Regions from separate parts of the Brachybacterium ginsengisoli genome, predicted to be linked through region 1. Evidence: predicted binding sites of a transcription regulator. Region 1 holds the regulator's gene; the other holds the start of a gene.
What was found. Region 1 encodes HspR, which represses chaperone genes until heat shock. Its sites were predicted from a motif close to AAGTTGAGTCNNNNNGACTCAACTT; they were not measured.
Positions count from the first base shown of each region.

Region 2: CFK41_RS02360 (Hsp20/alpha crystallin family protein) is a predicted target of HspR. The motif match lies at 1,841-1,865, and genes of this name have one in related genera.

Region 1 covers NZ_CP023564.1:2,432,417-2,435,670, forward strand. Annotated here, with positions in the region: gene CFK41_RS10840 (TVP38/TMEM64 family protein) at 1-30, shown strand, start outside; gene CFK41_RS10845 (glycosyltransferase family 4 protein) at 44-1,177, shown strand; gene CFK41_RS10850 (heat shock protein transcriptional repressor HspR) at 1,161-1,601, opposite strand; gene CFK41_RS10855 (DnaJ C-terminal domain-containing protein) at 1,680-2,684, opposite strand; gene CFK41_RS10860 (nucleotide exchange factor GrpE) at 2,805-3,254, opposite strand, start outside.
Region 2 covers NZ_CP023564.1:535,605-538,858, reverse strand. Annotated here, with positions in the region: gene CFK41_RS02370 (extracellular solute-binding protein) at 1-572, opposite strand, end outside; gene CFK41_RS02365 (LacI family DNA-binding transcriptional regulator) at 761-1,774, shown strand; gene CFK41_RS02360 (Hsp20/alpha crystallin family protein) at 1,910-2,341, shown strand; gene CFK41_RS02355 (GNAT family N-acetyltransferase) at 2,426-3,139, shown strand.

The sequences.
Region 1 (3,254 bases):
ACCCTCATCCTTCGCTTCCTGCCCTGGTGAACGGAACCTCGTCATGTTCATGAGATCCCGCGCCCGTCGGCGCCCCGCCCCTGCCCCTCTCGCCGCCGCACCCGTCGACGGCCGGCCTCTGCGCGTCCTCCTGCCGACAGGCCTCGCCGCCCTCGCCAAGGAATCCGGGATCGGCGCGGCCATCCGCCATCAGGAGTCGGCGGTGCGCTCGCTGGGCCATGAGGTGGTCACCAACCCGCTGCGCCCCTTCGACGTGGTCCACCTGAACACCCCGTTCCCGGACACCCTGCTGCTGGCGCGCTGGGCACGGCTGCGCCGGCGCCCGGCCCTCGTATGGGCGCACTCCACGGAGGACGACTTCCGCGACTCCTTCCCGGGGTCGAACCGCCTGGCGCCGATGTTCCGGCGCTGGATCGCGCACCTGTACCGCCGCGGCGACACGGTGGTCACCCCCAGCCAGTACTCGAAGGATCTGATCTCCGCGCCGAAGTACGGTCTGCGCGCCCCGATCCGGGTGCTCTCCAACGGCGTGGACACGACCTTCTTCCGCCCGGACCCGTCGGCTCGTGAGCGCCTGCGCGACTCCCTGGGCCTCGCCCCGGAGGCGCAGGTGGTCATCAGCGTCGGTATGCAGCTGCGCCGCAAGGGGATCCTGGACTGGGTCGAGGTGGCCCGTCGGATGCCGGAGGTCACCTTCGTCTGGTACGGCCGGACCGATCCTCGCCTGCTGACCGCCGAGGTGGAGAAGGCCCTGGCCGACGCGCCGGCGAACGCCCTCTTCCCCGGCTACGTGCAGGCTGAGCAGCTGCGCGAGGCGTACTGCGGCGCGGACGCCTTCTGCTTCCTCACCAAGGAGGAGACCGAGGGGATCGTGCTGTGGGAGGCGCTCGCCTGCGGGATCCCCGCGCTGGTGCGCGGGATCCCGCTGTACCGCGACGCGATGCCCGACGGCGTGCTCACGCACCAGGTCACCGGGGACGGCCCCGGCTTCGCGGGCGAGGTCGCGCAGCGCCTCGAGGCGCTGCTCACCGGAGAGCTGGAGGACCTGACGGCGGCCGGTCGCCGCGCCGCCGAGGGCGTGGACCTCGACGAGGTCGCCCAGCAGCTGCAGGAGATCTACCGGCTCGCCGGGGTGCTCCCGGCGCGCTCCTCGCAGATCGTCACGGCCGGCGCGTAGGCCGCCACACGACCAGCGCGTTGCCGCTGTCGCGGCGGCGGGGACGCTCACCGCGGCGCAGCGCGCTGATCTCCCCGTCGCGGTCGGCGGAGAACACGCGCCGCTGGGCCGGGGTCATCGTCTCCAGGGTGTCGCGGACACGACCCAGCTGGTCTTGCAGCGAGGTCACCTCGTCCTGCAGCTCGAGGATCCGCTTGATGCCGGCGAGGTTGATGCCCTGGTCCTGGGAGAGCTCCTGGATCTCCCGCAGGCGGACGATGTCCCGGGTGCTGTAGCGCCGGCCGCGGCCGCGCGTGCGCTGAGGTATCACCAGGCCCAGCCGGTCGTACTGGCGCAGGGTCTGGGGGTGCATGCCGGAGAGCTCGGCAGCCACCGAGATCACGAACACCGGCGCCCGGTCGTCCAGGCGGTGCGACGCGTGCATCAGGTGCTCCTTCCGATCGTGCGGTGCGGGCCGGAGCCGGCAGCAAGGGGTCGACCTCGTGGGGCCGGCGCCGTGACGTCAACGCGCGGCGGCCTCGGTGAGCCCGGCTCGCGGGTCCTCCTCGGCCAGGGCCGCACGCAGGTCCTCGACGGCCTGCTTAGCGGCCCCCTCGACATGGGTGGGGACGGCGACCTGGACGGTGACGTGGAGATCGCCGGTGGACTTCTTGGTCTGAAGCCCCTTGCCGCGCACCCTCAGCGTACGACCCGACGGCGTTCCCGCCGGGACCTTGAGCGAGACCGTGCCGCCGTCGAGCAGCGGGACGGACAGGGTGGTGCCGAGCACCGCCTCGTCGAAGGAGATCGGGACGGTGATCCGGAGATTCGTGCCCTCGGCGCTCCAGACGGAGTGCTCCTCGACGTCGAGGGTCAGCAGCAGGTCTCCGGCGGGCGCACCGCCGGGGCCGGGGCGTCCCTTGCCGCGCAGGCGGATCTTCTGGCCGTCGTGCACCCCGGCCGGGATGCGGACGGTGACCGTGCGGCCGTCGACGGTGAGGCGCAGCTCGGTGCCCAGCGCCGCGTCGCGGAAGCTGACACGGGTGCGGGCCGAGGTGTCCGAGCCCTTCGCCGGGGCGCGGTTCGGGGAGAACCCGGCGGGCCCTCCGCCGCCGAAGCCGCCGCCCTGGCCGCCGAACATCTTCAGCAGGTCGTCGATGTCGGGGTTGCCCGCGCCGCCGCCGGCGGGACGGGCACCGGGCTGGCCGCCGCCGCCGAACATCGAGGAGAAGATGTCCTCGAAGCCGGCACCGCCGGGGCCGCCCTGTCCGGCGGAGAAGCGCGCGCCGCCGGAGCCCATGGCCCGGATCGCGTCGTACTGCTGGCGCTGCTCGGGATCGTTGAGCACCGAGTAGGCCTCGCCGATCCCCTTGAACTTCTCCTCGGCCACCGGGTCGTCGGGGTGGTGGTCGGGATGGAACTTGCGGGCCTGGGTGCGGTAGGCCTTCTTGATCTCCGCGGCGCTCGCGTCCTTGGAGACGCCGAGGACCGCGTAGAAGTCCTTGTCGAGCCAGTCCTGTCCGGACATGTGCGTCTCCTTCCGGGAGCTTCCGATGCGTGGTGGTGTCGTTCAGGGGCGACGGGCGCGGGGCCGGCCGGTGAGGCCGGCCCCGCGTCCGTCAGATGGTGCCGATGGTGGGCACGTCGCTCAGGCAGGACCCCGGGTGCCGACGCGGGCGGGACGGAGCACGCGCTCGCCCATCCGGTAGCCGGGCTGCATGACGAGCGAGACGGTGGTGGTCTCGGCGTCCTCGGAGTCCTCGTGCATGAGGGCCTCGTGGAGGTTCGGATCGAACTCCTCCCCCACCTCGCCGAAGCGCGTCAGCCCGTGGGAGCCGAGCACCTCCTCGAGCTTCTGCGCGATCGCGTGGAACGGGGTGCCCTCGACGATGTCGCCGTGCTGGCGGCCCAGCGACACGTCGTCCAGGACGCCGATCAGCGAGCCGAGCACGCCGGCGATCGCCGCGTCCTTGCTCACCTGGGCGGCTCCCTCGATGCGGCGGCGCGAGTTGACGTACTCGGCCTGATCGCGCTTGAGCTGCTCGGTGAGCTCGGTGACCCGGCCCTCGAGCTCGGCGACCCGTCCGGCGTCCGCCGG
Region 2 (3,254 bases), 1.9 Mb from region 1:
GGCCACTTCGAGATGCCGTCGCCCGCGAGGTAGGGAGTCAGGTCCTGGAACACGGACTCGACGGCCTGCGAGAAGCGCGGAGGCGGGTTCCATCCGAAGACCGAGACCCAATCGGCCACGTCATCGGGCGAGGCGAAGACTGCCGCCTGCTTGTCGCCGTAGTCATTGCCGGTCGTCATCTGGTAGCTCAGGGTCGCGCCCAGCGCCTCGTCGAGTGCTCGCGTGTACTCGTTGTCGAGATTCGAGGCGACCGCGCTCCAGGTGGGGACCATCAGCTCGAAGGTGCTACCCGCACCGGGGGGCGCGTCCACGGTCCGAGGGAGCTCCTCGGGGTACGTCGTGTATCCGGGGGTGGATCCGTTCCTCCCGGGGATGTCCGGGGTCACCGCCGTCTCCTCGACATACGTCGGCAGGTCCACCTCGGAATTCGCGGCGACGTCGCCCGCGGCCTTCTCGCTCGGGGCTTCTCCCCCGCACGCCGCGAGAGTCGGGAACAACGCCGCTAGACCGACACCGCCGAGCAGTGCACGGCGAGAGGCATAGCTGCGGGAGGGTGCGGTTCGATCGGTCATCGGGGCTCCTTCATCAGCAGCGGAGGCAGGCGGCGTTGCCCGCCCCCGTGGGAGGCGTCCGAGCGGGACATCCTCATGTGGTCCGGTCTGTGATGGTTTACCGGTCCACCTCGGTCACAGTAGGCTTCGCCGTACAGGTGGTCAAGCATCGACCGGTAGGTCGGTCGACAAGCAGCTGAGGAGCCGTAGTGAGCAGTCTTCGGGACGTCGCTGCAGCCGCCGGCGTGAGCCGCATGACGGTCTCGAACGTCATCAACGGCCGCGAGCACAAGGTGTCGTCGGCGACCATCGCCCGCGTCCGGAAGGTCATCGCCGAGCTCGAGTACGTCCCGGATGCTCAGGCCCGCTCCCTCGCCGCGAACAGATCCCGAATGCTGGGCCTGGTCGTGCACCACCCGGACGAACGCCGCGAACTCCTCGAGAACCCCCACGACGCGATCCTGGTCGGAGCCGTCGAGCAGGCCGTCTCCGCTGCCGGCTTCGCGTTCATCACCGCATCCAGCGCGGACGTGGTCTCTACGGCCCGGACGCTCGGATCCTGGCGCGCAGACGGCCTGATCGTCTACGGATCGGTGTCCGATGAGATCAACGAGCTCGAGCGCACTCAGGCGCGCCCCCTGGTGTTCCTCGACAACTACTCTCGCGACGAGCACGTGAGGACGGTCGGAGTCGCCGATCACCAGGGTGGGGTGGAAGCCGGAGAGCACCTCATCGCGCTCGGGCATCGCCGCCTGGCCTTCGTCGGCCCCATGACTCCCGGCGACGGCGTCGTGGCCCGACGACTCACAGGGCTCCGCGCGGCTGCCGCAGGAGCGGGCATCGACACCGTGCGCGCCCTACACGCGGATCACGCACCCCGAGCTGCGGCTCGCGTCGTCGAGCAGATCATGCTGGGACCTGACCGCCCTACGGCAGTGGTCGCCGCGAGTGACACCTTGGCGGCAGAGCTGCTGGGGGAGCTCCTGGACCGTGGCATCGACGTGCCCGGCCAGATATCCCTCGTGGGATTCGACGACATGGCCGTCAGCCGCTGGGTGCGCCCGCAGCTGACCACTGTCGCCCAGGACGTTCGCCTGAAGGCCGCCACCGCGGTCGAGCTGCTGATCAGCCTGATCGATGACGAGACGGGCGCGGGAGTCGACTCGCCGGCACGCCTGCCCATGACGCTGGTACCTCGACGGAGCACCGCCCCGCTCCGATGACGCGCAGCAGTCGGCACCACCGCGCCAGACTCTGGCACTCTCTCGTGCAGAGTGCTAATCTGCCGCCACTTGAGTCGAGGGGGCTCAAGGTCGGCGACCACCGGAATCCCGGGGTCACATCAGAGAGGAGACGCCATGGCCACCACCGATCCGTTCCGGGAGATGGAACGCTTCGCACATACTTTTCTCGATGCTGGACGTCGAGGACCACGGCAGATGCCGATGGACCTCTACCGTGCCGGCGACCACTACGTCCTGTCGGCCGACCTTCCGGGCATCGATCCCGGATCGGTCGACGTCGACGTCGACGGTCAGCTCCTGACGATCCGCGCGGAGCGCACCCTTCCGGCCGACGAGGGTGCACAGTGGATCACCCGCGAGCGCACCGGCGGGACATTCCTGCGCCAGCTCAGCCTCGGTCAGGGACTGGACACCGAGCGGATCTCCGCGAGCTACAGCAACGGCGTGCTCAGCGTCACGATCCCGCTCAGTGAGAGGGCCAAGCCCCGCAGGATCGACGTCACCGTGGACAACGCGCCGGCGCAGATCGAGTCCGCCGCAACCTGATCCGCTGCCTGCCGCCCGGGCCCTCGGCACCCCATGACGCCGAGGGCCCGGGGGAGGTCGACCCGTCGCACCGTCAGAGAGGACGTGATCGCAGTGCATGACCAGCTGAGCGAGACCCTGGTACGACTCTGGGTGGACGGCTGGGCCCGCACCCGAGGCCATGAAGCCGTCCACGAGGGCGGCATGCACACCGTCGGCCCGCGCGACGGGGACGCAGGCTCGGAGACGATCCTGTACCGCTGGAGCGAGGACGAGCTCCGCCGGGCATCAGCCTCCGTCACCGACGCACCGCACCACCTGCTGACTCTCATCTCCGCTGTCGACGAGACGCCTCCGGACCTCGAATCCTGTGGCGATCTCGACCTGATCAGCGACCAGGAGAGACTCATGGTCACGGACATGGCACTGCAAGATGTGGAGAACCCGATCACGCCGGACTCCTGCACGGTCGCCCGAGAGAGCTTCGACCGCTGGACGCTCCTGTCCGTCATCCAGGAAGGTCGAGTCGTCGCTCGGGGACGCATGGCGATCGTCGACAGCTGCGCCGTACTGGACCGCATCTACACCGCCAGCTCCCACCGCCGACAGGGCCTGGGCACCTATGTCACCCGTGCTCTCCTGGCCATCGCCCATGAGCAGGACGTCGAAACGGGGCTGCTGATGGCGACAGGACGGGGGGTCGACCTCTACGAAAACCTGGGGTGGACGCCCCTTGCGGACGTGCGCGTCCTCGGTGCCGCGGGGGCTCGCAACCGGCGTCGACCCTCGCACGCACAGATCGACGAGGAGCTCGGCTAGCTGTTGCAGGGCATAGCGGTGCGATTGCGGAGCACGGGCGAAGCAACGAGTCCCGACCGGTACGACGGGAAGTGATGAAGCCGCCCATCTGCTCCCACGCCGCCAACGCCGGCGG